2 regions of the Massilia timonae genome follow, and region 2 is predicted to be linked to the other one. Evidence: predicted binding sites of a transcription regulator. Region 2 holds the regulator's gene; the other holds the start of a gene.
What was found. Region 2 encodes FNR, which switches genes on or off when oxygen is low (the NO sensors DNR and NnrR bind a similar motif). Its sites were predicted from a motif close to TTGATNNNNATCAA; they were not measured.
Positions count from the first base shown of each region.

Region 1: a site for FNR is predicted at 8,537-8,550, ahead of oxc (oxalyl-CoA decarboxylase). Genes of this name have one in related genera too.

Region 1 covers NZ_JRYB01000001.1:5,949,774-5,965,943, forward strand. Annotated here, with positions in the region: gene LO55_RS25515 (formate dehydrogenase beta subunit) at 1-742, shown strand, start outside; gene fdhF (formate dehydrogenase subunit alpha) at 766-3,615, shown strand; gene fdhD (formate dehydrogenase accessory sulfurtransferase FdhD) at 3,612-4,469, shown strand; gene LO55_RS25530 (formate dehydrogenase subunit delta) at 4,466-4,717, shown strand; gene LO55_RS25535 (PAS domain-containing protein) at 4,893-5,321, opposite strand; gene frc (formyl-CoA transferase) at 5,406-6,656, opposite strand; gene oxc (oxalyl-CoA decarboxylase) at 6,744-8,450, opposite strand; gene LO55_RS25550 (Crp/Fnr family transcriptional regulator) at 8,593-9,201, shown strand; gene LO55_RS25555 (2-dehydropantoate 2-reductase) at 9,265-10,281, opposite strand; gene LO55_RS25560 (fumarylacetoacetate hydrolase family protein) at 10,299-11,066, opposite strand; gene LO55_RS25565 (HAD family hydrolase) at 11,177-11,536, opposite strand; gene LO55_RS25570 (LysR family transcriptional regulator) at 11,620-12,546, shown strand; gene LO55_RS26855 (hypothetical protein) at 12,737-12,892, shown strand; gene LO55_RS25575 (histone deacetylase family protein) at 12,923-13,855, opposite strand; gene LO55_RS25580 (2-hydroxy-3-oxopropionate reductase) at 13,887-14,774, opposite strand; gene hyi (hydroxypyruvate isomerase) at 14,806-15,591, opposite strand; gene gcl (glyoxylate carboligase) at 15,625-16,170, opposite strand, start outside.
Region 2 covers NZ_JRYB01000001.1:3,936,064-3,952,233, forward strand. Annotated here, with positions in the region: gene LO55_RS16845 (catecholate siderophore receptor Fiu) at 1-1,556, shown strand, start outside; gene LO55_RS16850 (hypothetical protein) at 1,631-1,957, shown strand; gene LO55_RS16855 (metallophosphoesterase) at 1,991-2,824, shown strand; gene LO55_RS16860 (penicillin-binding protein 1A) at 2,825-5,098, opposite strand; gene LO55_RS16865 (SDR family oxidoreductase) at 5,318-6,364, shown strand; gene LO55_RS16870 (transporter) at 6,426-7,241, shown strand; gene LO55_RS16875 (DMT family transporter) at 7,282-8,220, opposite strand; gene LO55_RS16880 (AraC family transcriptional regulator) at 8,279-9,037, opposite strand; gene fnr (fumarate/nitrate reduction transcriptional regulator Fnr) at 9,042-9,803, opposite strand; gene LO55_RS16890 (cytochrome ubiquinol oxidase subunit I) at 10,031-11,515, shown strand; gene cydB (cytochrome d ubiquinol oxidase subunit II) at 11,520-12,527, shown strand; gene LO55_RS25950 (DUF2474 domain-containing protein) at 12,527-12,655, shown strand; gene LO55_RS16900 (TorD/DmsD family molecular chaperone) at 12,730-13,413, shown strand; gene LO55_RS16905 (formate dehydrogenase) at 13,400-13,618, shown strand; gene LO55_RS16910 (formate dehydrogenase subunit alpha) at 13,636-16,170, shown strand, end outside.

The sequences.
Region 1 (16,170 bases), 2.0 Mb from region 2:
AGAGACCGCCCTGCTGGAGAGCATCGAGGGCAAACGCGGCGTGGTGCGCGCCAAGCCGCCCCTGCCCGCGCTCGCCGGCCTGTTCGGCCAGCCGACCGTCATCAACAATGTGCTGTCGCTGGCCTCGGTGCCAATCATCCTCGACCAGGGCGCGCAGTATTACCAGGACTTCGGCATGGGGCGCTCGCGCGGCACCTTGCCGGTGCAACTGGCCGGCAATATCAAGAACGGCGGCCTGATCGAACTGGCGTTCGGCGCCACGCTGCGCGAGATCTTGTACGACTACGGCGGCGGCAGTGCCAGTGGCCGTCCGATCAAGGCGGTGCAGGTGGGCGGCCCGCTGGGCGCCTATCTGCCGCCGTCGCAGTGGGACACCCCGCTCGACTACGAAGCCTTCGCCGCCCTGTGGGCGGTGCTGGGCCATGGCGGCATCGTGGTCCACGACGACAGCGCCGACATGGCGCATCTTGCGCGCTACGCGATGGAATTCTGCGCCGTCGAATCGTGCGGCAAGTGCACGCCCTGCCGCATCGGTTCCACCCGCGGCGTCGAGGTGATCGACAAGATCCGCGCCGGCGTCGAGCGCCCGCAGCAGGTGATCCTGCTGCGCAGCCTGTGCGACACGATGCTCAACGGTTCGCTGTGCGCGATGGGCGGCATGACGCCCTACCCGGTGCTGTCGGCGCTGAACCACTTCCCGCAAGACTTCGGCCAGGTGGCCGGCGACGAAATGGCCGCCTGAATGGCTGCCCAGGAGAGAAGGCAATGATCGAAACCATCCTCACCCGCGACTTCGGCACCCCGGCGAAAGACATCGACGTCGCCACCGAGATGATCACCCTGACCATCGACGGCGTCCAGGTCACCGTCCCGGCCGGCACCTCGCTGATGCGCGCCGCGGCCGAGAACAGCATCAACATCCCCAAGCTGTGCGCCACCGACAGCCTGGAGCCGTTCGGCTCCTGCCGCCTGTGCCTGGTGGAGATCGAAGGCCGCCGCGGCTATCCGGCATCGTGCACCACGCCGGCCGAAGCGGGCATGATCGTGCGCACCCAGAGCCCCAAGCTGCAAGAAGTGCGCAAGGGCGTGATGGAACTGTACATTTCCGACCACCCGCTCGACTGCCTCACCTGCCCCGCCAACGGCAACTGCGAGCTGCAGGACATGGCCGGCGTCACCGGCCTGCGCGAGGTGCGCTACGGCTACGAGGGCGCCAACCACCTCAAGCTCAAGAAGGACGAGAGCAATCCCTATTTCACCTTCGATTCGTCGAAGTGCATCGTGTGCAACCGCTGCGTGCGCGCCTGCGAGGAGACGCAAGGCACCTTCGCGCTGACCATCTCGGGGCGCGGCTTCGATGCGCGCGTGTCGGCCGGCCAGAACGAACCGTTCATGCAGTCCGAATGCGTCTCGTGCGGCGCCTGCGTCGAAGCCTGCCCGACCGCCACCCTCACCGAGAAATCGGTGATCTGGCTCGGCCAGGCCGAGCACAGCATCACCACGACTTGCGCCTATTGCGGGGTCGGTTGCTCGCTCAAGGCCGAGATGAAGGGCAACGAGGTGGTGCGCATGGTGCCGGCCCGGGACGGCAAGGCCAACGAGGGCCATGCCTGCGTCAAGGGCCGCTTCGCCTGGGGCTACGCCACCCACAAGGACCGCATCCTGAAACCCATGATCCGCGCGAAGATCACCGACCCATGGAAGGAAGTGTCGTGGGACGAGGCGCTCGACTACGCGGCATCCGAGTTCAAGCGCATCCAGGCCAAGCACGGTCGCGATGCGATCGGCGGCATCGTCTCGTCGCGTTGCACCAATGAAGAAGGCTATCTGGTGCAGAAGCTGGTGCGCGCGGCGTTTGGCAACAACAACGTCGACACCTGCGCCCGCGTATGCCACTCGCCGACCGGCTACGGCCTCAAGACGACGCTCGGCGAATCGGCCGGCACCCAGACCTTCAAGTCGGTCGAGAAGGCCGACGTGATCCTGGTCATCGGCGCCAACCCGACCGACGGCCACCCGGTGTTCGCCTCGCGCATGAAGAAGCGCCTGCGCCAGGGCGCGCGCCTGATCGTCATCGATCCGCGCCGCATCGACCTGGTCAAGTCGCCGCACATCCGCGCCGACTACCACCTGCAGCTGCGGCCCGGCACCAACGTCGCGATGATCAGCGCGCTGGCCCACGTGATCGTCACCGAAGGCCTGATGGCCAACGATTTCATCACCGAGCGCTGCGACCTGCGCGCCTTCGCGCAGTGGCGCGCCTTCGTCGCCCAGCCCGAGAATTCGCCGGAAGCGATGGAAGCGATCACCGGCGTGCCGGCGCAGCAGGTGCGCGACGCCGCCCGCCTGTATGCGCTCGGCGGCAACGGCGCGATCTTCTATGGCCTGGGCGTGACCGAACACGCGCAGGGCTCGACCGCCGTCATGGGCATCGCCAACCTGGCCATGGTCACCGGCAACGTCGGCCGCGCCGGGGTGGGCGTCAATCCGCTGCGCGGGCAGAACAATGTGCAGGGTTCGTGCGACATCGGCTCCTTCCCGCACGAGCTACCGGGCTACCGCCACGTCTCGGACACCACCGTGCGCACCCTGTTCGAGCAAGCCTGGGGCGTGCCGCTGCAGGCCGAACCGGGGCTGCGTATCCCGAACATGTTCGAAGCGGCCCTCGACGGCAGCTTCATGGGCCTGTATTGCCAGGGCGAGGATATCGTGCAATCCGACCCGAACACCCAGCACGTCACCGCCGCGCTCGAGGCGATGGAGTGCATCGTGGTGCAGGACATCTTCTTGAACGAGACCGCCAAGTATGCCCACGTGCTGCTGCCCGGTTCCTCGTTCCTGGAAAAGGACGGCACGTTCACCAATGCCGAACGCCGCATCTCACGCGTGCGCAAGGTGATGCCGCCGCGGGCCGGCTATGCCGACTGGGAAGTCACGGTGGCGCTGTCGAACCGGCTGGGCTATCCGATGAACTACCGCCACCCGTCCGAGATCATGGACGAGATCGCGCGCCTGACGCCGACCTTCAGCGGCGTGAGCTACCGCCGCCTCGATGAACTGGGCAGCATCCAGTGGCCCTGCAACGACGAGGCGCCGGAAGGCACGCCGACCATGCACGTCGACGGCTTCGTGCGCGGCAAGGGCCGCTTCATCATCACCCAGTACGTCGCCACCGACGAGAAGGTGACGCGCAAGTATCCGCTGATCCTGACCACCGGCCGCATCCTGTCGCAGTACAACGTCGGCGCCCAGACGCGCCGCACCGAGAACGTGCGCTGGCACGCCGAGGACCGGCTCGAGATCCATCCGCACGACGCCCAGGAGCGCGGCATCGAGGATGGCCAGTGGGTCGGCATCCACAGCCGCGCGGGCGAGACCGTGCTGCGCGCGATGGTCACCGAGCGCATGCAGCCGGGCGTGGTCTACACCACCTTCCACTTCCCCGAATCGGGCGCCAACGTCATCACGACCGAAAATTCCGACTGGGCGACCAACTGCCCCGAATACAAGGTCACGGCGGTGCAGGTGATGCCGGTTCAGCAGCAGTCGGACTGGCAGCTGGAATACGCCCGCTTCAACCAGATGCAGCTGGGCCTGGCGGAGCCGGTCGCATGACCTGCGCCCTCGACATGGATGCGGATAGCGGCGTGCAGGCGCCCGTCCAGCACTTCCCGAGCGCCTGCATGACGGTGACGCGCATGCACGGCGGCGCCTTGCGCAGCGCCCAGGACGAACTGGCCGAGGAAGTGCCGGTCGCGCTCGAGTACAACGGCGTCTCGCATGCGGTGATGCTGGCCACGCCCGCCGACCTGGAAGAGTTTGCGCTCGGTTTCTCGCTGAGCGAAGGCATCATCGCCTCGCCCGCCGAATGCTATGGCGTCGAGATCGAACACGCTGCAAGCGGCATCACCGCCCACGTCGACCTCGCCGCCGGCGCATTCATGCGTCTCAAGGAGCGGCGGCGCAACCTGGCGGGTCGCACCGGCTGCGGCCTGTGCGGGGTCGACAGCCTGGCCCAGGTGGTGCGTCCCCTGCCCTGGCTGGCGCCGACGCGGGCGCTGTCGGGCGCGGCGATCCGGCGCGCCCTGATCCATGCCAGGGCCCAGCAGCCGCTCAATCGCATCACCGGCGCCACCCATGCGGCCATCTGGTGCGGCCGTGACGGCATGCCGCGCGCGGCGTTCGAGGACATCGGCCGCCACAATGCGCTCGACAAGCTGATCGGGGGGTTGCACATGAATGGCGCCGATCTCGCCGACGGTTTTTGCGTGATCACCAGCCGCGCCAGCGTCGAGATGGTGCAGAAGGCCGCCACCGTCGGCATCGGCGCCCTGGTCGCCATGTCCGCCCCCACCGCCCTCGCCGTGCGCACCGCGCTCGGCTGCGGCCTGACCCTGGTCGCCTTCGCCCGCGGCGACGACTACGTCGCCTACGCCCACGGCGCCAACATCGCTATGGAGTCCGCATGAACATCGACAACCTGGTCACCATGGCCAACCAGATCGGCACCTTCTTCGCGTCCTACCCGGATCCCCAGGAAGGGCGCACCGAAATCGCCAACCACCTGCAGCGCTTCTGGGCGCCGCGCATGCGCAGTCGGCTGTTTTCGCACATCGACGACACGCAGGGTGAGGGACTCAGCCCGATGGTGATCGAGGCACTGCTGGAGCACCGGCGCGAGCACATGCCGCCGCCGCCGGGTGGCGACGCCGGCTGATGTCCCACGTCCCGCGGCCCAGGCGCGTCATTCCCGCGTAGGCGGGAATCTAAGTTCTACGCGTCGCTACTACGCTTTGACGGAGTGGCTGGTCGACGGACTTGGATTCCCGCCTACGCGGGAATGACGTTCTTGCATTACGGGACTAGCGTGGAGCGAGACTGGATGAACAGGATCAAGCCTGCGCCGTCTCGAGCTGCGCCAGCCGCGCGCGCAGCTTGCGTTCTTCCCCCCAGCGTTCGGTCTCGTCGCGCACCAGGGCGACGATCGCCGACACTTCCCCGCCCGGCCCGTGCAACAGCGCCACCGTGAAGGCGATCGACAGTGGCTTGTCTTCCTTGTGCACAGCCGGCACCCGCAATACGTCGGCGCCATAGCGCGTCTCGCCCGTGGCCATGGTCTTGTGATAGCCGTCCCAGTGCCGCTGGCGTTGGCGCTGGGGGATGATCAGGTCCAGCGACTGTCCGATCGCCTCACTTTCGGTGAAGCCGAAGATGCGCGTGGCGGCGGCGTTCCAGAACGTGATGTCGCCTTTCGCGTCGCAGACGATGACGCCGTCGCCCAGCGCCTGCAGCAATTGTTGAAAATCGATGTCGGCTTGCATGCTTGTCTCCCCCATAAAAAACAGGTGCGCGTCGCACACCGCCGACGCGCACCAGACTCTCGTTTTATCCAGCCAGGCCCGTGATCACACCACCCGCTTCTCGTGCAGCGCCGCGATCTCCTTGCTGCTGTAGCCCAGGCCTTCCAGCACCTCGTCGGTGTGTTCGCCCAGCAGCGGCGAACCCTTGATCTCGACCTTCATGTCCGAGAACTTGATGGGGCTGCCCACGGTCAGGTAGGTGCCCCGTTCCTTGTGCTCGACCTCGGCGATCGTGCCGCTGGCGCGCAGCGATGGGTCGGCGGCGATTTCCTTCATCGACAGCACTGGCGAGCAGGGAATGTCGAACTTGCGCAGGATGTCGACCGCCTCGAACTTGGTCTTGTCCTTCAGCCATTCCTCGATCGTGCCGAAGATGTCGAAGATCTTGTCCTGGCGCGCGATGGCGGTCGTGTAGGCCGGGTCGTCGATCCACTCTTCCTTGCCGATCGCCCTGCAGATCGGCGCCCAGGCATGGCCCTGGATGGTGAAGTAGATGTAGGCGTTGGGGTCGGTCTCCCAGCCCTTGCACTTGAGCACCCAACCCGGCTGGCCGCCGCCGCCGGCGTTGCCGCCGCGCGGCACGACGTCGGAGAACTTGCCGTGCGGGTACTGCGGATACTCTTCCAGGTAGCCGACCCGGTCCAGGCGCTGCTGGTCGCGCAATTTCACACGGCACAGATTCAGCACGCTGTCCTGCATCGACACCGCCACCTTCTGGCCCTTGCCCGTGGTGTCGCGCGCGCGCAGGGCGGTCAGGATGCCGATCGCCAGGTGCATGCCGGTATTGCTGTCGCCCAGGGCGGCGGCGCTGACGGTCGGTGGGCCGTCGTCGAAACCGGTGGTGGACGCGGCGCCGCCGGCGCACTGCGCCACGTTTTCATAGACCTTCAGGTCTTCATAGTGGTGACCGTCGCTGAAGCCCTTCACCGAGGCCACGATCATGCCCGGGTTCAGTTCCTTGATGTGCTCCCAGGTGAAGCCCATGCGGTCGAGCGCGCCTGGACCGAAGTTCTCGACCAGCACGTCCGACTCCTTGATCAGCTTGGTCAGGATTTCCTTGCCTTCGGGCGTCTTGGTGTCGAGCGTCAGCGAGCGCTTGTTACTGTTGAGCATGGTGAAATACAGGGCGTCGACGCCGGGGATGTCGCGCAACTGCGAACGCGTGACGTCGCCCGCGCCGGGACGCTCGACCTTGATCACGTCGGCGCCGAACCAGGCCAGCAACTGGGTGCAGGCAGGGCCGGCCTGGACGTGGGTGAAATCGATGATCTTGATGCCTTCGAGTGGTTTGCTCATGATGTCAGTCTCCTTTGTTCAGTCGATATTGCGGGCCCCGCCGGCGGCCTCGTGGGCGCCGGCGGTCGTGCGTGTCGCTGGGCTATATCACTTCTTTGCGTTGCTTTGCGGATTCAGATTGGTCAGGCGGCCGCTCTCGGTGCCGGCGGTCTCGTCGATCACGGCATTGATCAGGGCGGGCTTGCCGGCCGCGATTGCCTCGGCTAACGCCCGGGTCAGCTCTTCCGGGGTGGTGGCGTGGTAGCCGATGCCGCCGAAGGCCTCGATCATCTTGTCGTAGCGGGCGTTCTTGACGAACACGGTCGGCGCGACGTCCTTGCCGCCGGTCGGGTTGACGTCGGTGCCGCGGTAGACGCCGTTGTTGTTGAAGATGATGGTCGTCACCGGCAGCTCGTAGCGGCAGATCGTCTCGAGCTCCATGCCACTGAAGCCGAAGGCACTGTCGCCTTCGATCGCGACCACCGGCTTGCCGCTGACGACGGCCGCGCCGATCGCGTAGCCCATGCCGATGCCCATGATGCCCCAGGTGCCGGAGTCGAAACGTTTGCGCGGCTGGTACTGGTCGACGATGCTGCGCGCATAGTCCAGGGTATTGGCGCCCTCGTTCACCAGGTTGATGTCCGGATGCTGCTTGAGCACGTCGCGGATGGCGCGCAGGGCGGTATGGAAGTTCATCGGCGCCGCATCGCGATTGAGCAGGGCCGTCATCTTGGCCATGTTCTGCTCCTTGCGTTCGGCGATCGGACCGAGCCATTCCGCGTCCGGCTTCGCGATGCCGGCGCCGTCGAGCCCGTCGAGCAGGGCCGCCACGCAGGAACCGATGTCGCCGATCAGGGGCGCGGCGATCGCCACGTTGCTGTCGATCTCGGTCGGCGAGATATCGATCTGGATGAACTGCTTGGGCTTGCCCCAGGTCTTGCCCTTGCCGTGCGACAGCAGCCAGTTGAGCCGGGCGCCGATCAGCACCACCACGTCGGCCTCGGCCAGCACGTAGGAGCGGGCCGCCGACGCCGATTGGGCATGGGTATCCGGCAGCAGGCCCTTGGCCATCGACATCGGCAGGTAAGGAATGCCGGTGCGCTCGACCAGGGCGCGGATGTCGGCGTCGGCCTGGGCGTAGGCGGCGCCCTTGCCGAGCAGGATCAGCGGCTTCTTCGCGCCCTTGAGCAGCGCGAGCGCGCGCTGCACCGAGTCCGGGGCCGGGATCTGGCGCGGCACCGGGTCGACCACCTTGACCAGGGAGCGCTTGGCGTGGCCGGCCTCGATCGTCTGCGCCAGCAGCTGGGCCGGCAGGTCGAGATAGACGCCGCCAGGGCGGCCCGAGACGGCGGCGCGGATCGCCCGCGCGACGCCGATGCCGATGTCCTCGGCCTTGTTGATGCGGTAGGACGCCTTGGCGTAGGGCTTGGCCGCGTTCAGCTGGTCCATTTCTTCATAGTCGCCCTGCTGCAGGTCGACGATCTCGCGTTCGCTCGACCCCGAGATCAGGATCATCGGGAAGCAGTTGGTGGTCGCGTTGGCCAGCGCGGTCAGGCCGTTGAGGAAGCCCGGCGCCGAGACCGTCAGGCAGATGCCTGGCTTTTGCGTCATGTAGCCGGCGATTGCCGCGGCGTTGCCGGCGTTCTGTTCATGACGAAAGCCGATGAAACGCATTCCTTCGGCCTGCGCCAGGCGCGCCAGGTCGGTAATCGGAATGCCGACCAGGCCGAAGATCGTATCGATGTCGTTGTGTTTTAGCGCATCGATTACCAGGTGGAAGCCGTCGGTCACGTCTACCGATACGAGGTTAGTCATTGCTGTCTCCAGTTATTGTCGATCCGGGCAGAACGCGGTGTGTATCGCCCGCAAACCATCATAGCCAGCGCGCCTGATTTGTCTCATTGACCATGGTCAATTTTGGCCGCATGATGCGAGAATCTCGCTAAACGGCCGCGTCATGACGACTATTGCAAATCACTCCGAACGAAACATCATTCGTCTGCAGTTGAAACAAAACGTGGTGCTCAAGGAACTGCGCGACAGCGAAATGGCGGCGCTCGAGCCGTACCTGACGATCGAGAACCACCAGAAGGGCGACTTGCTGCTGAACCAGGGGGTGCACGAGATGTCGCAGTACTTCATCCTGGACGGCATCCTCAAGCGCCAGGTCTCGAACCAGGAAGCCAAGGAGATGATCCTGCGCTTCTCGGCGGAGCGGGACATCGAAACCAGCTACGCCGCCTGGTGCCTCAAGACGCCGACACCATTCAGCATCGCCTGCGTCACCAAGGTGCGGGTGGCGCGCATGCCGCTGCCGCAATGGGTCGACTTCATGCGCAGTCACAGCATCGTCAAGCAGGCCTTCGAGTACGAGGTCATGAACCTGATGAGCGCCATCATGGCGCACACCATCACGCTGCATTTGCTCGATGCGCCGGGCCGGGTCCACCGTTTCATGCGCAAGCACCCCGACCTGTTCGAACGTCTGCCCAAGAAAGAACTGGCGGCGTACCTGAACCTGTCGCCGGAAACGCTGAGCCGCCTGAAGAATCGGGGCAAGATCTGAAGGCGGAAAGCAAAAGCACCGGCGGGGACTGGCCCGGCCGGCGCCTTCGCTCTGGAATACCGCTCAGGCCGTAACCAGCCTCTGCAGCCTTACCCCGCCACCCTCCTCGGTCATGGTCTGCTCCAGCAGCTTGACGAGCGCATACGCCGAATCGATGTGCGGCGTCGGGGTGCCGGTCATGCGCGCCAGCTCGATCACCGACCCGACCAGGGCATCGATTTCCGGCCCCCGGCCCGCCTCGACGTCCTGCAGCATCGAGGTCTTGTGCTTGCCGATCTGGGCGGCGCCCTCGATGCGCCGGTCCAGGGGCACGCGGAAGGTGATGCCCAGTTTGGTTGCCACCGCTTCCGCCTCGCGCATCATCTCCGCCGCCAGCTCGCGTGTGAGCGGGTACTGGCAGATGTCGACCAGGGTCGAATGCGCCAGCGCGCTGATCGGGTTGAAGCAGACGTTGCCCCATAGCTTGAGCCAGATCTCGGCGCGGATATTGTCGAGCACCGGCGACTTGAAGCCGGCGTTCTGGAAGCAGGCCGAGACTTCATTGACCCGCTCGCTCGCCGTGCCGTCCAGTTCTCCCAGCGGGAAGCGCGCGCCTTCGATGTGCCGGATGACGCCCGGCGCCACCAGTTCGGCGGCCGGATAAACCACGCAGCCGAGCACCCGCTCGGGTGGAATCCGGCGCGCCAGTTCGCCGCCGGCATCGACGCTGCGCACGGTGCGCCCGTCGAACTCGCCGCCATGGCGGTGGAAATACCAGAACGGTATGCCGTTCTGCATCGTCACCACCACGGTGCGCGGCCCGAACAGCTTGCCGATCTGGGCCGACACCCCATCGACCTGGTGCGCCTTGAGGGCCAGGATCACCAGGTCCTGCTCGCCGGCCGCGTCATAGTCGTCCGTCGCGCGCACTTGCGAGGCAATCTTCTCCTCCCCGTCCATCTCGATGAGCTTGATGCCGTTCGCGCGGATCGCCGCCAGATTGGCGCCCCGCACGATGAACGTCACCTCCTCGCCCGCCAGCGCCAGCCTGGCGCCGACCAGGCCGCCGATTGCTCCCGCTCCGATAACTGCGATCTTCATGACCCACCCCTTGTCGTTTACTCGAACCGATTGATGAGCTTTCCGATGCCGTCGATCTCTACCTCGATCGTGCTGCCCGGCCGCATCGAGCCGACGCCGACCGACGTCCCGCACAGCAGGAGGTCGCCCGGCTCCAATGTCATGTCCTGGGAAATCCGGCTGACCAGCTCGGCCACCGGAAACACCATGTCGTTGATCGGGTAATCCTGGCGCACCTCGCCGTTCAGGGTGGTGCGCACGACCAGCATTGCCGGGTTGAGCCCGGTGGCGATCACCGGGCCGAACGGGCAGAAGGTGTCGAAGCCCTTGGCGCGCACCCACTGGGGAAAGGTCGGGTCGCGCCCGATGATCTCGCCCACGGTGACGTCGTTGGCGCAGGTATAGCCGAACACGTAGTCGGGCGCTTCCTCGACCGGGACGGCGCTGCAGCGGCGGCCGATCACGATCGCCAGCTCGCCCTCGAACGCCACCTTGCCCTCGCACAGCGGCTTGCGGATCGTGCCGCCTGGCGCCAGGTAGGAGGTCGATGGCTTCATCAGGTAAAGCGGCTCGCCCGGGGGCGCCAGGCCCAGCTTCTGGCCAAGCGCGTGGAAATTGTTCCACATCGCCAGCACCTTGCCGGGCACGCACGGCGTGAGCACCTCGACCTCGTCCAGGTTCACCGCCAGGTCGGTGCGGCGCGGGCTGTCGAACATATCGCCCTTGAAGATCCGGATCTTGTCGCCCTCGATCGTGCCGAAACGTACGGTGTCGAGGTGTTGGAAGCGTATCCAGTGTCGGATCATATGATGTCTCTCGTACGTCGGGTCGGTGGATGGGCTGATTGTGGAAGAACGATTTCCGTATATCCTTGACCACGGTTAAGATTCGAAAATCTCTGCCCAGCCGTTGGTGTCTACACGCCGATCTGCCGCTGCTGGAGCGCGGACCAGTCGATGAAGGCGCCCGGATTGCAACCAGCGGCGCTCAGCTGCGCGTGGCAGCGTTCCTTGGCGGCCAGGATCGCCTCGACCAGGAAGTCGGCGTCGTGCGCGCTCAACAGGTGGGATTGATGCCGCGCCAGGTAGTTGCGCAGGCCGGTGCGGTCATCGGCGCCGGCGACCGCGCTCGCATACAGTCCGATGTCCCAGACCCAGCTCAGTCCCAGTTCATGAAAGGCCGCGTTATAGGCGTTGCACTCGGCGTCGGCATTGCAGATCGTCGTCATGGCACTCTCCAGGTGGTGGTGGTTGCGGTCGAGCTGTCTGAACATCATCGTAGTCCAACAAAATGATGAGCAATAGTGAAAGTTTTTAGGGATAATCATTAACGACTGCTTATACATGGACGGAAGCGCCGATGAAGAACGCGACACTGCGTCAACTGAAGGTCTTCGAGACGGTCGCGCGCCGGCTCAGTTTTTCACGCGCCGCCGAGGAGCTGCACCTCACCCAGCCGGCCGTGTCGACCCAGGTCCGCACGCTCGAGGGCCACGTCGGCATGCCCTTGTTCGAACAGCTGGGAAAGAAGATCTACCTGACCCAGGCGGGCGAGGAGCTGCTGCACTTTTGCCGCGCCATCATCCAGCAGTTCGATGAGGCAGAAGATGCGATGGCGCAACTCAAGGGAATCGCCGGCGGCAAGCTGAACGTGGCGGTGATCAGTGCCGGCGACTATTTCTTTCCGCAGCTGATGGTCGCCTTCGCGCGCCAGCATCCTGGCGTGCAGCTGAACCTGACGGTGCACAATCGCGAGGAGTTGCTGGACAAGCTGGCGGCCAATCGCACCGACCTGGCCGTGATGGTGCGGCCACCCGCCGAACTCGACACGCAGAACGATGCGTTCGCCCCCCATCCCTATGTGATCGTGGCGGCGCCCGACCATCCGCTGGCCGCGGCCAGGCATGGGCGCATCCCGATGAGCGACCTGATCCGCCACCCGTTCGTGATCCGCGAACCGGGCTCCGACACCTGGTTCTCGATGCAGGACGCCTTCGGCCCGCACCTGGCCGAGCTGAGCGTCGCCATGGAGATCAAGAGCACCGAGACGATCAAGCAGGCGGTGATCGCCGGCATCGGACTGGGCTTCCTGTCGTTTCACACGATCGGCCGCGAACTCGCCGCGCGCAGCCTGGTGGTGCTGGAGGTCGAGGGGTTTCCACTGATGCTCAACTGGTATGTCGTCCACCGTCGCGAGAAGCGCCTGCCGCCGGTGGCGCGGGCGTTTCGCCAGTTCCTGCTGGACGAAGGAGAGGCACGCATCGATGCGCTGATCCCCTCATCCTGACCGGCAGCCTGTGGCGACGCAGCCACATCCGACGACCACGCGGGCCGCGGTAGAGATCACGCATAAATGCCGGTTTTTATAGAGCAACATTCACGAGCAGCATAACTGGTATCAGCACTCGAAATTGGAAGCGCGCGTAAGTAGTCCCTATATTTACTGCATTGCACAAACCAACTTTCAGGAGCCAGTCATGATCAACGCACCAGCCGAAACCACTTTCGCAGCCCCGTCGCACTCGCTGCTGTCGCTCATCGTCGCTTTCCTCACGCTCAACCTGCGCGAAAAGCTCGAGCCAGGCTACACCGGCCAGGATTCGGACCCGGCCTACTACGGTTGCGGCCTGTAATTTTCCGGGGCCAGCCCCGCGCAACACCCTTCAGCGCTGCAGCAGCGCACGCACGTGCGCCGCGCTGCCGCCCTGCAGCCCCTCGACGCTGTAGCCTCCTTCCAGGATCGACACGATCCGGCCCTCGCACACCTCTGCTGCGATCGCCATCACTTCACGCGTAATCCACGCAAAATCCTCGTCTTCCAGGGCCATACTGGCCAGGGGATCGCTACGGTGCGCGTCGAACCCGGCCGACATCACGATCAATTGTGGCGCGAAGCGCCGCAAGGCGGGCAGCAGCCCGCTCGCCACCGTGGACCGGAACAGCGCCGAGCCGCAGCCCGGCGGCAGCGGCAGGTTGACGATATTGCCGCTGGTGCCCGTCTCGCCTGCCGCGCCGGTCCCCGGATACAGCGGCGACTGGTGGCTCGAGCCGAAGAACAGTTGCGGCCGGTGGAAGAATGCCGCTTGCGTACCGTTGCCGTGGTGGACGTCGAAATCGACCACGGCGACGCGCTGCAGGCCATGCGTCTCGAGCGCGTGGACGGCGGCGATGGCGGCCTGGTTGAAGATGCAGAAGCCCATCGCCCGCTCCGGCTCGGCGTGATGGCCGCACGGCCGGGTCGCGCAAAAGACGTTGGCGGCCTCGCCCGCCACCACCGCATCGACCCCGGCGCAGGCGGCGCCGACGCAGCGCATCACCGCCTCCCAGGTGCCGGGCGACATCAATGTGTCGCCGCCGTCCAGCGCCACCAGGCCGCTGCCCGGCGCCGCGGCGGCGATCGCGTCCACATACGCTTCGCCGTGCACCAGCAAGACCTGGTCGCGGGTGCCGAGCGGCGCCTCGCGCCAGGCCAGTTGCGAGAATTCCGGCTGGCGCAGCGCCTTCATGACCGCATGCAGGCGCTGCGGCGCTTCAGGATGGCCCGGCCCGGGTTCGTGCGCCAGGCAGGCCGGATGGTGAAACACCCAGGTATCCATATGCTGTCTCCGATGGCGCCACGCCGCTGCCTCAGGCCGCGGCGATGGCGTGGTTCGACATCCGCTCGATCGCCTGGCACAGTGCCGAATGATCGAGCTGGGCCATGCCGTGGGCGGCGCAGGAATTCATCAGCTCCTGGGCGCTGGCGGTATTCGGCAGCGCGAGGCCGAGACTCTTGGCCCCCTGCAGCGCCAGGTTGAGGTCCTTCTGGTGCAGCTCGATGCGAAAACCCGGCGCGAAGGTGCGCTTGACCATGCGCTCGCCGTGCACTTCCAGGATGCGCGAGGCGGCGAAGCCGCCCATCAGCGCCTGCCTCACCCGGGCCGGGTCGGCGCCCGCCTTCGAGGCGAACAGCAGCGCCTCCGCCACCGCCTGGATGTTCAGCGCGACGATGATCTGGTTCGCCACCTTGGTGGTCTGGCCGTCGCCGTTGCCGCCCACCAGCGTGATGTTCTTGCCCATCAGCTCGAACAGCGGCCGGGCGCGGTCGAACGCCTCTTGCGCGCCGCCCACCATGATGGTGAGCGTCGCGGCGCGCGCCCCCACCTCGCCGCCCGACACCGGCGCGTCGAGGTAGTCGCACTGGCGCTTGTTGATCTTCTTGGCGAACTCCTTGGTGGCCATCGGCGAGATCGAACTCATGTCGATCACGATCTTGCCCGGCGTGAGGCCCGCGGCCACGCCGTCGGCGCCGAACAGCACTTCTTCGACGTGCGGGGTGTCGGGCACCATCACGATGATGATGTCGGCGCGCTTGGCCACCTCGGTGGCGTTGGTGCAGACGGTGGCGCCGCCCTCGATCAGGGCCAGCGGCGGATTTTTCAGGTCGTGCAGGTACAGCTTGCAGCCGCCCTCCTGCAGCTTGGCGGCCATGGGGCCGCCCATGATGCCCAGGCCGATGAATCCTACTTTCGTCATGATGGTCTCCAGTGTGATGGTGTGCGATACCCTATGCCTGCAGGCCGTGCTCGCCGATCCAGTGCAGGCCCTGCGCGGTGCCGGCCCGGGGCTTGTACTCGCAGCCGACCCAGCCGTCATAGCCGATCTCGTCGAGCATGCCGAGCAGGTAGCGGTAATTGATCTCGCCCGTGCCCGGCTCGAAGCGGCCCGGATTGTCGGCCAGCTGGATGTGGCGGATCAGGCCGAGGTTGGCCTTGATCGTCGCCGCCAGCTCGCCCTCCATGCGCTGCATGTGATAGATGTCGTACTGCAGGAACAGATTGTCGGAGCCGGTCGCGCCGATGAGCTCAAGCGCCTGGCGCGTGCCGTGCAGGAAGAATCCCGGGATGTCGAAGGTGTTGATCGGTTCGACCAGCAGGCGGATCCCCTCGCGTTTCAGCTGGCCGGCGGCGAATTCGAGGTTCGACACCAGCGTGAGATAGGCTTCTTCGAGCGCGACGCCGGGCGGCACGATGCCCGCCAGGCAGTTGAGCTGCCTGACGCCCAGCGCCTTGGCATAGTCGATCGCTGCGCCCACGCCGTCCTGGAATTCCGTCACGCGTCCCGGATGGCAGGCGATGCCGCGCTCGCCCGCGGCCCAGTCCCCGGCCGGCAGGTTGTGCAGCACCAGTTCGAGGCGGTGTGCGTCGAGCCGGGCGGCGATGTCTTCGACCCGGTAGGCGTACGGGAACAGGAATTCGACGCCGCGAAAGCCCGCCCTGGCGGCGTGCTCGAAGCGGTCGAGGAAGTCGACTTCGTTGAACAGCATGGTCAGGTTGGCGGCAAGTCTGGTCATTGCGGTCTCCTCATCTCGGTCTCCCGTGCTGGCTTATTTGACGTCCAGGACTTCATTGAACTCGTTGAGCGCATCGATCTCGGTGCCCATCGCGATATTGGTGACGCGCTCGAGGATGATCTCGACCACCACCGGCACACTGTACTGCTGCATCAGCGCGCGCGCACGTTCGAAGGCGGGGATGATGTCGTCCGGCCGGAACACCCTGAGCGCCTTGCAGCCCAGGCCCTCGACCACGGCGACGTGATCGACGCCATACCCTTCCAGTTCGGGCGCGTTGACGTTCTCGAACGCCAGCTGGACGCAGTAATCCATCTCGAAGCCGCGCTGGGCCTGGCGGATCAGGCCGAGGTAGGCGTTGTTCACCAGTACGTGGATGTAGGGCAGCTTGAACTGTGCGGCCACCGCCAGTTCCTCGATCAGGAACTGGAAATCGTAGTCGCCCGAGATGGCGACGATGTCGGCGTCGGGGTCGGCCACGCGCACGCCGAGCGCCGCCGGGATGGTCCAGCCCAGCGGGCCGGCCTGGCCGCAGTTGATCCAGTGGCGCGGGTGGTGCACGTGCAGGAACTGGGCGGC
Region 2 (16,170 bases):
AGCGCTGGGCGGTGGCGCCGAGCATCGGCTTCGGCCTGAACGGCCCCACCCGGGTGCACCTGGACTACCTGCACGTCGACCAGAACAACATCCCCGATGGCGGCGTCTACGTGATCGGCCTGCCGGGCTACACCAGCCCGGACCGCGCCAAACCCTGGGTCGCCGACGCCCCCAAGGTCGACCCCAAGAACTTCTACGGCTCGGTCGACGATTACGACGACGTGAAGGCCGACATGGCCACCGTGCGCATCGAGCACGACTTCTCGCCGACGATGAAGCTGCAGAACACGAGCCGCTACGGCAAGACCAGCCAGGACTACCTGCTCACCGCCTTCCTCACCAGCGCCGCCAACCTCGCCACGCCGGTCGAGGCCGACCCGAATACCTGGACCCTGGCGCGCAGCATCCGCACCGGCAAGGACCAGGAAAACAAGATCCTCACCAACGTCACGACGCTGACCAGCCAGTTCGACACCGGCGCCGTGTCGCACACCCTGGTGACGGGCCTCGAAATCACCAGCGAACGCCAGACCACCTGGGGCTTGACCGGCCTTGGCACGCTGCCGCCCGCGAACATCTACCGTCCCGATCCGAACCAGGCGCCGACCACGCCGGTCGACGTGCGCCGCACCGGCGCCTACAACGAGGGCGAGGTCGACACCCAGAGCGTGTACGTGTTCGACACCGTCAAGGTCGGCGAACGCTGGATCTTCAATGGCGGCGTGCGCCTCGACCACTTCCGCGGCGACTATTCGGTGGTGGCGCTGACGAATAACGTGTTGACCCCGACCCGCTTCAAGGTCGGCGATAACCTGGTCAACGGCAAGCTGTCGGCGCTGTACAAGCCGACCGCCAACAGCAGCGTGTATGCGATGGTGGCCAGTTCCAAGCAGCCGCCGGGCGGCAGCTTCACCGTGTCGGGCAACGCCAACAGCGCCCAGAACCCGATCTACGATCCGCAAAAGACGGTCACCACCGAAGTGGGCGGCAAGCTCGACCTGCTGAAATCCAAGCTGTCGCTGTCGGCCGCGCTGTTTCGCACCGACGTCGAGAACGAGGTCGAGCAGGACCCGGTCGACCAGCAGTGGTACCAGACCGGCGAGAAGCGGGTGCAGGGCGTGGAGCTGGGCGCCACCGGCGAACTGGCGCCGCACTGGCTGCTCAGCGCCGGCTACCTGTACATGGACACCAGCGTCGAGCGCGGCCGCAACGTCACCGCCGCCGGCGAGAACAGCTTGACCTATACGCCGAAGCAATCGTTCACCGCCTGGACCTCGTATGACCTGCCATGGGGCCTGCGCATCGGCGGCGGCGCGCGTTTTTCCGACAAGCTGGCGCGCGGCACCGACGGCGCGATCGGCACCCCGGCCTATACCGAATCGTACTGGGTGTTCGACGCCATGGTCGGCTACAAGGTCAGCAAGCACGTCGACCTGCGCCTGAACGTGTACAACATCGGCGACGAGAAGTATGTCGCGGCCATCAACAAGAGCGGTTACCGCTATACGCCGGGCACGCCGCGCTCGGCCAGCCTGACGGCGAACGTGCGCTTCTGATCGGCTAGCGCGCCAGCGGTGCGTCACCACCGGCCCGCTTCTGCTATGTTGAGCCCACCTTCATGGGGGACGACATGGAACGATTCCTGATCATCTATCGCGGCGCATCCGAACCGGGCGAGCGCCAGGAAGATCGCTGGCGCGCCTGGTTCGATGTCCTGGGCCCGGCCCTGCTCGACCCGGGCAGCCTGACGCAGGACAGCGTCGAGATCCCGAGCCGCCTGATCGGCCCCAAGCTGTCCGGAAGCTCGCTGTCGGGCTACTCGTTGATCGAGGCGGCGGATTTCAATGACGTCGTGCGCATGGTCCAGGATTGCCCGGTCTTCGACGAGCGCGGCTCGGTCGAGATCGCACGCCTGGGGGCGGGGTTCGGCGCGGGGTTGGGCGCAAGCGCAAGCTGAAGAAGGGCGCCGCCTGCGGTATACTCGGCGCCCATGCGCATCCAGCTTTTCTCCGACCTGCACCTCGAACGCTATCCCGGCTTCCAGCCGCACATCCTGCCGGACGCCGACGTCGTGGTGCTGGCCGGCGACATCGGTTCCTACCAGGCCGGCTCGCGCCTGGAAACCCAGGATTTCGGACTCGAGCGCTTCTCTCCCGCATTGCCGGCGCTGGCCGGCAAGCGGGTGCTGTTCATTCCCGGCAACCACGAATTCGATTCGCTCGACCACGACGCCACCCATGCGCGGCTGCGCGCCACCTGCGCGCGGCTCGGCATCGTCTGGCTCGACCGCGAGATCGTCGTCATCGATCATGTGCGCTTCATCGGCACCACCTTGTGGAGCGACTTCGACGCCCTGGCGCTGCGCGACGCCGACCTCACCAAGCAGATGCAGCAGCGTAACAAGGCGTTCCGCGCGGCGAACTACTACCTGAGCAAGAACACGACCCTGAAAGATGGCGGGCAGGTGCTGGCCGAAGGCATCCGCGCCATGTCGCTCGACTGCCAGGCCTGGCTGCGCGCGGCGCTGGCCACGCCGTTCGAGGGCAAGACGGCGGTGGTCACCCATTTCGCCCCGAGCCTGATGAGCGCCGACCCGCGCTATGGCCTCACCCCCGGCACGGCGGGCTTCTGCAACGCGCTCGACGACCTGTTCAAGCACGCGCAGCTGTGGATGCACGGCCACCTGCACTGCCGGAACGACTACGTGGTCGAGGGCCGCGACGGCGCCCTGTCCTGGTCGTGCCGGGTGGTGGCCAATCCGCTCGGCTACCTGAGCAAGGGAGAGCAGGAGGCTTTTCGTCCCGAGCTGCTGATCGAGATCTGATCAGCGCGGCGGCTCTTCGCCGCCGGAAGAGAGCGTGCCGATGAGCGTCTCGAAGCCGTCCGCCGCCTCCGGCACGTGTTCCTGGTCCGCATACTCGGCATACACCCAGTCGCCGCCGGCGCGCGCCACGCCTTCCGGCGGCAGCGGTTCGTGCTGCGGCGTCCTGGCCAGCGCGACGCGCATGAAGTCGACCCACATCGGCAGCGCCAGGGTCGAGCCGAACTCGCGGCCGCCGAGCGAGCGCGGTTCGTCGTAACCCATCCAGGCCACCGCCGCCACCTGGCCGCCGTAGCCGGCGAACCAGCCGTCGACCGCATTGCTGGTGGTGCCGGTCTTGCCGGCCAGGTCGGCCCTTTGCAGCTGGCGCGAGGCCGCCGCCGCGGTGCCGACGCGGGTGACGTCGCGCAGCATGCTGTCGACGATGAAGGCGTTGCGCGCGTCCAGCACCCGGGCGCTTTCCTGTCTCGGCTGCGGCGCCGCATGCTCGAACACGACCCTGCCGTCGCCATCCTGGATGCGCGCGATCAGCCACGGTTCCACGCGGTAGCCGCCGTTGGCCAGCACTGCGTAGGCGCCGGCCATCTGCAGCGGCGTGACGGCGCCCGTGCCCAGGCCGAGCGTCAGGTTGCGCGGCTGGCGCGCGGGGTCGAAGCCGAAGCGCGCCAGGTGCGCGCGGGCGTAGTCGACGTCCAGCGCGCGCAGCATGCGCACGGTGGGCACATTGCGCGAGCGCGACAGCGCATGGCGCACCGTGACCGGGCCCTCGAACACATTGTCGTCGTTGCGCGGCGACCAGTTGGCATAGGCCTTCTCGGCGCTGAAGTCGAGCGGCTCGTCGAGGATCTGCGTGCCGGGGAAGAAGCCGCGTTCCAGGCCGGCGGAATAGACGAAGGGCTTGATGCTCGATCCCGGCTGGCGCCAGGCCTGGGTCACGTGGTTGAACTTGTGGATTGAGTGATCGAAGCCGCCGACCAGCGCGCGGTAGGCGCCGGTTTCGGTGTCGAGCGCGACGAAGGCGGCGGCAACCTCGGGCAGCTGGGCGATCGATGGAGAGCCGTCGGTGGCCCTGGCCAGCCGGATGACGGCGCCGGGCGCCAGTTTCATCGCGGCCTTGGCCTTGCTCGACAGGGCGCCGGCGGCGAAGGCCAGGCCCGGGCCGGTGACCTCGACAGCGTCGCCGTTGGCGAGCAGGGCGCGCACCCGCCTGGGCGACGCGGCGACGACCACCGCCGGCGCCAAGCCGGCAACAAACGGACGTTTCTGCAGGGCGGCGGCGATCGCGTCCTTTCTTTCTTCGGCGCCGGCCGGCAGCGCGAGACGCGCCTCCGGGCCGCGGTAGCCGTGGCGGCGGTCGTAGGCGAGCACGTTGCGGCGCACCGATTCGTGGGCCGCATCCTGTTCGGCGGCCACGATGGTGGTGGTGACCGTGATGCCGCGTTCGTAGGCCGCCTGGCCGAAGCGGGCATGGACCGCCTGGCGCGCGATCTCGGCGACCCAGGTGGCGCGCGGATTCAGGGTGGCGCCATCGCTGCGCACCTGCAGGCGTTCGGCCAGGGCGCGCCGGTACTGGGGCTCGGTGATCAGCGCCAGTTCGCGCATGCGCTTGAGGACGACCTGCTGGCGCTTGCGGGCCGCCTGCGGATTCGACACCGGATTGCTGCTGGACGGGTTCTGCGGCAGGCCGGCCAGCATCGCGATCTCGGCCAGGGTCAGGTCCGGCAGCGGTTTGCCGAAGTACGTGCGCGCCGCGCTGGCGAAGCCGTAGGCGCGCTGGCCGAGATAGATCTGGTTCAGGTAGACCTCGAGGATCTGGTCCTTGGAGAGCGCCTTCTCGATTTTATAAGCCAGGGCAACCTCGGTCAGCTTGCGCGGCAGCGTCTTGTCGCGCGACAGGAAGAAGTTGCGCGCGACCTGCATCGTGATGGTGGACGCGCCCTGGCTGCCGAAGTCGGCGAGATTGGCCTTGGCCGCGCCGAGCGCGCGGATCCAGTCGACGCCGCCGTGCTCGTAGAAGCGGGTGTCCTCGATCGCCAGCACGGCCGATTTGAGCAGCGCCGGCATCTTGGCCACCGAGACGAACTCGCGCCGCTCGGCGCCGAATTCGCCGATCAGCACCTTGTCGGCGGTGTAGACGCGCAGCGGGATCTTCGGCCGGTAGTCGGTGACGGCCTGGATGTCGGGGACGTCCGGCAGGATCGAGGCGCCGGCCACGTGCGTGGCGGTCGCGAGCAGCAGGGCGGAAAGCAGGATGACGAGGGGGCGACGTGGTTGCATGGCGGTTTTCGTGGACGGTTGGTCGAACGCGGCCGATCATACTGTCGCGCGGCGCCCGGGTCATGCGAAAAGGCCGAGGTAGCGCGACACGCCCCTGCGCAGGGCGGCTGGCGCTACCTTGGCCATGCCTCCGGCGAGCGGCGCATCCGTGGCGCGGGACGACGCTGGACGCACGGAACGGGTATCCTTGCGCCAGTCAGTTTTCATGAGGAGAGATGGATGAGCACCAGGTATAGCGCATTGGTCGTCGGCGCCAGCGGCATCATCGGCAATGCGGTCGTACGCGAGCTGCACGGACGGCCGGAATGGCAGGTGCGGGCCTTGCCGCGCACTTTCGTGGACGGTGTCGAGAGCATCAAGGTCGACCTGACCGACGCCCAGGCCACCGCGCGCGCCCTGGAAGCGGCGCGCGACACGACCCACGTGTTCTACGCCGCGCTCAAGGGCGGGACCGACCTGCTCGACGAGGAGCGGATCAATGGCGGCATGCTGCGCAACCTGCTCGACGGCTTGACGTCGGTCGGCGCCCCGCTGCAGCGCGTGGTGCATTATCAGGGCGCCAAGGTGTATGGCGTGCACCTCGGCCATGCCCAGGCGCCGTTCTACGAGGACGACCCGCGCCACATGACGCCCAACTTCTATTACGCCCAGGAAGACCTGCTGCGCGAGCGCGCCGCCGCCGGCGAGATCGAATGGTCGATCCTGCGGCCCGACGTGGTGGTGGGCGACATCGCCGGCAATCCGATGAATATCGCGATGGTGATGGGCATGTTCGCCGCGCTCAGCAAGGACGCCGGCGCGCCGCTGCGCTTCCCGGGGACGGACAAGGTGTACTCGGGCGTGCTGGCCCAGACCACCGATGCCGACTGGATGGCGCGCGCCAGCGTCTGGGCGGCCCTCGATCCGGCGGCGCGCGGCGAAGCCTTCAACCTGGTCAACGAGCCGTTCCGCTGGGAGCGCGTTTGGCGCCAGGTCGCGGCGGCCTTCGACATGGAGGTGGGACCGCCGCAGCCGTTCTCGCTGGCGAAGCAAATGCCGTTGAAGGCGGCGGCATGGGAGCGCATCGTGCAGCGCCATGGCCTGCAGTCGATGCCTTACGAGAAGCAGGTCGGCTGGTGGTTCGGCGACTTCGTGTTCAACACCGAGTTCGACATGGTGTCGGACATGGGCAAGATCCGGCGCGCCGGTTTTACCGAAGCGGTGGAGCCCGGCGCGACGATCGTCAGCGCCATCGAGCGGCTGCGCGCCGCCCGCTGGCTGCCGTGATGCGGCAACTGGCGCCGGCTCGACTTTCGTATACCATGTCCGACCTCGTTTATCCGACCGCATGATGTTTCCACCAACCCTTACGCGCCCGCGCCGTCAGGCGGCGTTCCTGGTGCTGGCCTGCAGCGCCCAGTTCGCCTTCGCCGATGACGGCGATGTCATCAATCCCGACCGCCCCAACGTCGCCAACTCCAGCCAGGTGGTCGGCGATGGCCGCCTGCAGCTCGAGATCGGCGTCAACTGGGATCGCCAGCGCAACGACGACCTGCACCTGCGCACCTTGAGTACGCCTGCGCTGCTGCGTATCGGCCTGGGCGACACGACCGAGCTGCGCATCGAGACCGACGGCCGCAGCATCGAGCACGAGCTCGATCCGGCCACGCGCGCGCGCACCACGACGGCGGGCTGGAATGCCACGTCGATCGGATTCAAGTGGCACTTTGCCGAGGGAGAGGGCGTACATCCTGCGCTGGGGCTGATTGGCAGTGTAGCGCTGCCAAGCGGCAGCTCGGCGCTGCGGGTCAAGGGTGTGCTGCCGCAGCTGGTGCTGGCGGCCGAGTGGGATCTGCCGCAAGGCTGGTCATTGGCCGTGACGCCGGGCGCAGGGGCCGATGTCGACGATGACGGCGCGCGCTACCACTACGGCATCCTGGCGGCGTCGCTGGGCAAGAAATTCACTGAGCGCGTCCAGGGATTCCTTGAAGTGGCGGCGCCGCAGATCGCGTCCGCCTCGCATGGCGGCGACCGGATGCAGGTCGACGCCGGCGTGAGCTGGCGCCTGAACCAGAACTGCCAGGTCGATGCGATGGTGGTGCATGGGTTGAATCGACAGACGCCCGACCTGGGCCTGGCGTTCGGGCTGTCGGTGCGGCGCTAAGGTCGCCGCGACTTCACCAGCCAGCGCTGTGCCGACGGGATCAGTGCGCGCCCCGGTGCGCCGACGCGCACGAGACCACGCCAGCGACCAGCAACGCCAGGGCGGCGGTCTCGAACCCGCTCGGCCAGCGCGCCTCCCACAAGAAGCCGTACAGGGCCGCGAAGATGGTCTCGAACACGATCATCTGGCCCATCAGGCTCAGGGGCAGCGCGCGGCTGGCGTGGTTCCACAGGGCGTTGCCGACCACCGAGCACAGGATGGCGACCGCGGTGACCAGGGCGCCGAACTGCATCCAGGCCGGCAGCGTGTGCGCGCCCGGCGCCAGCACGAAGGCCGGCACCGCCAGCGCCAGGGCCATCAGCCCGGTCACCACGCCCACCAGCAGGTTCCATTCATGCGGCGAGATCCCGTCGATGCGCGCCAGCCAGCGGCTGTTGTGCACCGCGAAGAGGGTCCATGACACCAGCGCGCCGAAGGCGCATGCCAGGCCGGCGGCCGAGCCGGGGCCGGACGCCGACAGCGACTCCCAGCCGATGCAGGCCAGGCCGGCGCCGCTCAGCAGCAGCGACGGCAGCAGGCGGCGCAGCGGCACCGCGTGACGGTCGCGCGAACCGACCAGGGTGACCGCGATCGGCAGCAGCCCGATCACGATCGAGGCCATGGCCACGCCGCCCAACTGGACCGCGTTGGCGAGGAACAGGTAGTAGACGATGTTGCCGGTGAGGCTGAGCCAGATCAGGCTGCGCCAGGCCGGCCAGCCGAGATGGCGGCGCAGCCGTCCCCAGGCCGGGGCGATCAGGATGGCGGCGACCAGGCCATAGGCCAGGTAGCGCCCGGCCGAGAGCTGGATCGGCAGGAATCCGGGCGCCAGTTCCGGCGCCAGGAAGACCAGGCCCCAGAGCGCGCCGGCGGCGATGCCGGCGCCGATGCCGAGCAGGGTGGAGCGGGACAGCCCGCCCGCGCCAGTAGCGATGTACATGATGAATCTCCTTTGAAGAGATTCTCGGATCCGGACGTGGGATCGGTCTTGGCCGGGACTACCGCGATTTTGGCGGTTTCTCCTGACCCGCACGCCGGCAGGCGCCGGGCGTGGTGTCGAGTATCCGACGCATCGCCCGCGTCAGGCTGGCCTGGTCCGAAAAGCCGCAGGCGAGGGCGATGTCGGCCACGCTGCGCGCGCCGTGCGTCAACAGGCTGCGCGCGCAATCCAGGCGGCAGCGCAGCAGCCAGGCATGCGGCGTGCTGTCCAGCTCTTCGCGAAACAGCGCGTGGAGGCGGCTGACGCTCAGGTTGGCGGCGCGCGCCATCGACTCGGTGCTCCAGGCCAGGCCGGGCGCGGCCTCGATGCGCGCCAGCAGGGCAGCCAGGCGCGAGGTGGCGCGCGGCGCGTCCAGGCTCAGGGTGTCGAGCAGCAGCGGCACCCAGCCCTGCACCAGCGAGCGGGGCGGAGTGGACTCGCGTGCCATCAGTCCCATGAACTCGACCAGCTTGCGCGCCGCGGGGCCGAGCGTGACGAAGGGCCGTTCCAGCAGGCGCTGCCACGGGCCACTGCCGAAGGCGGCGCCGTCGACGTCGACGATCAGGGAGCCGTTGGCGCCCGGGCTCGACTGCGCATGCCAGGCGCCGGGCGCCACCAGCGCGCCATGCAGGGGATCGAGCCGGCCGCGCCGCTCTTCGATGTCGAGCACGACTTCACCGTGCACCGGCAGCACCAGCTGGGCGAATTCATGGCGGTCGCCCCAGTGCACGCAGTCATAGCTGCGCAGGTGCAGGTCGCACGCGGGCTGGGGCGTCATGGGCTCACGCCATCGGGCTGCAGGCGTCGGTGCCGGCCGCCAACGCCTTCAGCTTGACCGGATCCAGCAGGGTGACTTCGCGCTTGTCGACCTCGAGCCAGCCCTGCTTCTTGAAGCGCGACAGCAGGCGGCTGATGCTTTCGATGGTCAGGCCCAGGTAGTTGCCGATGTCTTCGCGCGACATGCGCAGCTGGAAGCGGTTGGCCGCATAGCCGCGGGCGGCGTAGCGCGCCGACAGGTTGACCAGGAACACGGCGAAGCGCTGCTCGGCGCGCATATTGCCGAGCAGGAGCATGACGTTCTGCTCGCGCGTGATTTCCTGGCTCATGATGCGGTGGAAGTGGCGCAGCAGCGTCGGCACCTCGCCGAACAGGTCTTCCAGGCGCGCGAACGGAATCTCGCATACTTCCGAGTCTTCCAGCGCCACCGCATCGCAATGGTGGGTGCCGCTGATCGCGTCCATGCCCAGCAGCTCGCCGGCCATCTGGAAGCCGGTGATCTGGGCTTCGCCGGCGGCATTCACCTGGTAGGTCTTGAAGTGGCCGAAGCGCACCGCGTACAGGTTGCGGAACGACTCGCCCACCCCGTACAGGCGCTCGTCGCGCTCCAGGCGGCGACGGCGGCCGATGATCTTGTCCAGGCGGTCGATCTCGGCGTCTTCCAGGCCCATCGGCAGGCACAGCTGGTGCATGCTGCATTGGGCGCAGGACTTGAGCGCGTGGATGTTCAGGGGCGGCTCGGCTTGCCGGGACAGGGGCTGGCTCATGAGGGATGGTCACTTTGTTCAGTACACCGCAAATTATAGACCCCTTGGCTGAGCATTCCGGCCGGCAAGCTCGAAATTTGCACCAAATTGGGAAGTTTTCATGAACTTTTGTTGCGAACCGGTCGGCATGTGTTCAAAAACCACTCAACAATGATAAAAATGATATGGCCAATCGTGCGAGGCCGATGTCGTGATCTACTTGGCGCCATCGATACGGGGGAGTTTGCATGCTTGGTCTTACAGCCCTGGAACTAGCGCGCATCCAGTTCGCCTTCACGATTTCCTTCCACATCATCTTCCCCGCGATCACGATCGGCATGGCCAGCTACCTGGCCGTGCTCGAGGCGTGCTGGCTCAAGACCAGGCGCCAGGTCTACGTCGACCTGTACCACTTCTGGCTCAAGATCTTCGCCGTCGCCTTCGGCATGGGGGTGGTGTCGGGCATCGTGATGGCCTACCAGATCGGCACCAACTGGAGCTACCTGTCCGAATTCGCCGGCAGCGTCATGGGCCCGCTGCTCACCTACGAGGTGCTGACCGCCTTCTTCCTGGAGGCCGGCTTCCTGGGCGTGATGCTGTTCGGCTGGAACCGGGTGGGGCCGCAGCTGCACTTCCTCGCCACCTGCATGGTGGCCATCGGCACTCTGATCTCGTCGACCTGGATCCTGGGCGCCAACAGCTGGATGCAGACGCCGCAGGGCTATGCCATCGAGGGCGGGCGCATGATCCCGGTCGACTGGCTGGCCATCATCTTCAATCCCTCGTTCCCCTACCGCCTGATGCACATGGTGGTGGCGGCCTACCTGGCCACCGCCCTGATCGTCGGCGCCTCGGCCGCCTGGCACCTGCTGCGCGGACGCGACAACAAGAACGTGCGCAAGATGCTGTCGATGGCGATGTGGATGATCCTGCTGGTGGCGCCGATCCAGGCCGTGATCGGCGACTTCCATGGCCTCAATACGCTGAAGCACCAGCCGGCCAAGCTGGCGGCGATGGAGGGGCACTGGGAGAATACGCCGGGCGAGGCGGTGCCGCTGATCCTGTTCGGCATTCCCGACATGGAGCGCGAAGAAACCCGCTATGCGGTCGAGATTCCCTACCTGGGCAGCATCATCCTCACCCATACGCTGAGCGGCCAGTTCCCGGGACTGAAGGAGTTCCCGCGCGAAGACCGCCCCAATTCCCTGATCGTGTTCTGGAGTTTCCGGGTCATGGTCGGCCTGGGCCTGTTGATGATCGCCCTTGGGGCCTGGAGCCTGTGGCTCAGGCGGGGAGGGCGGATCTACGGCAAGCGCCTGTTCCTGCGCTTCGCCTTGCTGATGGGGCCGGCCGGCCTGATCGCCATCCTGGCCGGCTGGATCACGACCGAGGTCGGCCGCCAGCCGTGGGTGATCTACGGCGTGCTGCGCACCGCCGATGCGGTCTCGCCGCACAGTGTCACCACGATGGCCGTGACGCTGGCGATGTTCGTCGTGGCCTATGTGTTCGTGTTCGGCGCCGGCACCGTCTACCTGCTGCGCCTCATCAACAAGGGGCCGCAGCACTTCGCCCTCAACAAGCCGCCCGAGGGCGGGTCGGGCGAAGGGCGCACGCCGATGCGGCCGCTGTCGGCGGCCAACGTCGACAACGACGACAGCATCGAGGGCAATATCGACGACAGTCCCGACCACGGCGCTGACCGCGACGGCGGCAACCCACCGACGCGGAGCTGACACCATGGGCATCGACACATCCGTCATCTGGATCCTGATCATCTTCTTTTCCGTCTTCATGTACGTGCTGCTGGACGGCTTCGACCTGGGCATCGGCATGCTGTTCCCGTTCACGCCGAAGAAGCGCGACCGCGACACCATGATGAATTCGGTCGCGCCGGTGTGGGACGGCAACGAGACCTGGCTGGTGCTGGGCGGGGAGGGGCTGCTGGCGGCCTTCCCGGTGGCCTACGCGATCATCCTGTCCGGGCTCTACCTGCCGCTGATCTTCATGCTCATCGGCCTGGTGTTTCGCGGCGTGGCCTTCGAATTCCGCTTCAAGGCCAAGGAGCACGAGCGCCACCTGTGGGACAAGGCCTTCATCGGCGGCTCGGTGGCGGCGGCCTTCTTCCAGGGCGTGACCCTGGGCGGCTTTTTGGACGGCATCACGGTCTCGGGGCGCAGCTTCGCCGGCGGGCCGCTCGACTGGGTCGCGCCGTTCCCGCTGCTGGCCGGCGTCGGCGTGATGATCGCCTACACCTTGCTGGGCGCCACCTGGCTGGTGATGAAGACCGAGGGCGAACTGCAGGCGCGCATGATCCAGGTCGCGCGGCCTTTCGCCTGGCTGCTGCTGGGGGCCATCGTCGCGGTCAGCATCTGGACCCCGCTGCGCTTCGCGGCGGTGGCCGAGCGCTGGTTCACCTTCCCCAATATCGCCTTCCTGGCGCCGGTGCCGATCCTGGTCGTGCTGTGCATGGCGCTGCTGCTGCGCTCACTGGCCCGGCAGCCGTTCCGCCAGCCCTTCGTGCTGGCGCTGGCGCTGATCTTCCTCGGCTACAGCGGCATGGCGATCAGCATCTGGCCGCACGTGGTGCCGCCCGCGATCACGATCTGGGAAGCCGCCTCGCCGCCGCAGAGCCAGGGTTTCGCCCTGGTCGGCACGCTGTTCATCCTGCCCATCATCCTGATGTACACGGGGTGGTCGTACTGGGTATTCCGTGGCAAGGTCAAGCATGACGCGGGGTATCACTGATGGCCGCGCGCCGCGAATGGCTGCGCCGGCTGGGGTGGATGGCGCTGCTGTGGCTGGGCGGCGTCGTCACCCTGTCGCTCGTCGCATTTCTCATAAGAATTGTCATGCATGCCGCCGGAATGCGCTAGGCGCAACTGTGCGCGCTCAATGTGAATCGGCGTCTACACTGGCGATACAAATTGAACAACTGGAGTGATCGACAGTGTCATCTACAAGTGCGAGCACGTCCGTCAACGCCGCCTTCGTCGCGGTCTCTGCGCCTGCCATGTCGCCCAGCGGCGAAGACCAGGCCAGGGCCGACCTCTACGCCTTGCTCTCGCGCCTGCTGCTGGCGGCGCCCGACGCGGCGCTGCTGGAAGCGCTTGCGTCCAGCGATCCTATTTTGGCCGAAGGCGGCGATCCGGCGCTGGAGCGTGCGTGGGAACACCTGACCGTGGCGTCCGGCGTGATGGACGCCCAGGTGGTGCAGGATGAATTCAGCGCGCTGTTCGTCAGCATCGGCACGCCGCCGGTCGACCCGTATGGCTCGCGCTACCTGGCCGGCTACATGAACGACACGCCGCTGGCGCTGCTGCGCGACGACCTGGCGCGGCTTGGCCTGGCGCGCATGCGGGGCCGGGGCGAGTTCGAGGACCACCTCGGCGCGCTGTGCGAGACCATGCGCGTGCTGGTCGCCGGCGCCCCCGGCATCCGGCGCCAGCCGCTAACGGCGCAGCGCCAGTTCTTCGAGGCCCACATCGGCGGCTGGTGCATGCGCGCGCTGGACGACATCGCCAATGCCGAGGGCGCCAACTATTACCGCCTGGTCGCGCGCTTCGCGCAGGCCTTCCTGGCAATCGAGGCCGAGAGCTTCGCAGTAGGAGAGGACACCGATGAGCAAGCATGATCGACAGACGCCGGACCAGCCCGACCCGGCGCGGCGCGGCTTCCTGAAGGCCGCCCCGCTGGGCGCGCTGGTGGTGGCCGCTGCCGCCGCCCCGGCGAGCGCGGCGCCTGAGGCCGCACCGGCCGCGCCGGACCCCAAGGTCAAGCGCGGCTACCACGAGACGGATCACATCCGCCGCTACTACGCCACCGCCGCCTACTGGTAGGCAAGCAGAGGAATCCCATGTCACTGGTCAAGTCTACGCGCGACAGCGCCCTGAAACGGCGCCGCTTCCTGGTCGGGGCCGGCGTTGCCGCCGGCGCCGGCGCCCTGGCGCGCCACCTGCCGCTGAACGTGATCGAACCGGCCCAGGCCGATCCGGTGCCGAACACCCCGGTGCCCACCGAAGTGAAACGCACCGTGTGCAGCCACTGCTCGGTCGGCTGTTCGGTGGACGCGGTGGTCGCTAACGGCGTCTGGGTGCGGCAAGAGGCCGCCTTCGATTCGCCCATCAATATGGGCGCCCACTGCGCCAAGGGCGCCTCGGTGCGCGAGCACGCCTTCGGCGAGCACCGCCTGCGCTATCCGATGAAGCTGGTGAACGGCAAATACCAGCGCATCTCCTGGGACCAGGCGATCGACGAGATCGGCGACAAGCTGCTGCACCTGCGCAAGGAGGCCGGACCGGATGCGCTGATGCTGATCGGCAGCTCCAAGCACAATAACGAACAAGCGTATTTGCTGCGCAAGTTCATGTCGTTCTGGGGCTCGAACAACTGCGACCACCAGGCCCGCATCTGTCACTCGACCACCGTCGCCGGCGTGGCCCAGACCTTCGGCTACGGGGCGATGACGAACTCGTTCAATGACCTGCACTACAGCAAGGCGGTGCTGTTCATCGGCTCCAACCCGGCCGAGGCGCACCCGATCTCGATGCTGCACTTCCTGCACGCCAAGGAGCTGGGCGCCAAGATGATCGTCATCGATCCGCGCTTCACCCGCACGGCGCGCTTTGCCGACCACTACGTGCGCGTGCGGCCGGGCACCGACATCCCGCTGGTGTGGGGCATCCTGTGGCACATCTTCAATAACGGCTGGGAAGACAAGAAATTCATCGAAGAGCGCACCTGGGGCATGGACGACGTGCGCGCCGAAGTCATGAAATGGACGCCCGACAAGGTGTCGGACGTGACCGGCGTGCCGGAATCGGCGGTGCGCATGGCGGCCGAGATGCTGGCCACTAACCGTCCCTCGTCCGTGGTCTGGTGCATGGGCATCACCCAGCACCACGTCGGCACCGCCAATGTGCGCGCGCTGTCGATCCTGCAGCTGGTGCTGGGCAATATCGGCATTCCCGGCGGCGGCGCCAACATCTACCGCGGCCACGACAACGTGCAGGGCGCCACCGACGTCGGCCCCAACGGCGATTCGCTGCCCGGCTACTACGGCCTGGCCGAAGGCGCCTGGAAGCACTTCGCCAACGTCTGGGGCGTCGACTACGAATGGATCAAGTCGCGCTTCGGCTCCAAGGAACTGATGGAAAAGCCCGGCATCACGGTGTCGCGCTGGTTCGATGCGGTCAACGAAGAAAACCAGTTCATCGATCAGCCGAGCAATCTGCGCGCCGTGTTCTACTGGGGCCACGCGCCGAACAGCCAGACCCGGCTGCCGGACATGAAGGCGGCGATGCAAAAGCTCGACATGATGGTGGTGATCGACCCCTATCCGAGCATGACGGCGGCGATGCATGGCCGCACCGACGGCGTCTACCTGCTGCCGGCCGCCTCGCAGTTCGAGACCCAGGGTTCGTGCACGGCCTCGAACCGCTCGATCCAGTGGCGCGAGCGGGTCATCCAGCCGCTGTTCGAATGCAAGACCGACCACGAGATCATGTACCTGTTCGCGCGAAAACTCGGCTTCGCCGAGGAACTGTGCAAGAACATCAAGGTGGTGCACAACGAGCCGGTGGTCGAGGACATCCTGCGCGAGATCAACCGCTCGTGCTGGACTATCGGCTACACGGGCTGCTCGCCCGAGCGGCTCAAGCTGCACATGGAAAACAAGCACACGTTCAACCCGACCACCCTGCGCGCCGATTCCGGCCCGTGCAAGGGCGACTACTACGGCTTGCCGTGGCCATGCTGGGGCACGCCGGAGATGAAGCATCCGGGCACGCCGATCCTGTATGACCTGAGCAAGAGCGTGGCCGAGGGCGGTTTGCCGTTCCGCGCCAACTGGGGCGTCGAGCACAACGGATCGAGCCTGCTGGCGGCCGACGGCTCGACCAACAAGAACAGCGAGCTGGACTTCGGCTACCCCGAGTTCGACCACGTGTTCCTGAAAAAACTGGGCTGGTGGGCCGAGCTGACCCCGGCCGAGCAGGCCATGGCCGAGGGCAAGAACTGGAAGACCGACCTGTCGGGCGGCATCATCCGGGTCGTCATCGCCCACGGCTGCGCGCCGTACGGCAATGCGCGGGCGCGCTGCAACGTCTGGAACTTCCCCGATCCGGTGCCGGTCCACCGTGAACCGCTGGCTTCGCCACGACGCGACCTGGTGGCCAAGTACCCGACCTACGACGACAAGGCCAATCACTGGCGCCTGCCGACATTGTACAAATCGGTGCAGGCGGTCGACTATTCGAAAGACTTTCCGCTGATCATGACCTCGGGCCGCCTGGTCGAGTACGAGGGCGGCGGCGAGGAAACCCGGTCCAACCCCTGGCTCGCCGAGCTGCAGCAAAACATGTTCGTCGAGATCAATCCGCGCGACGCGGTC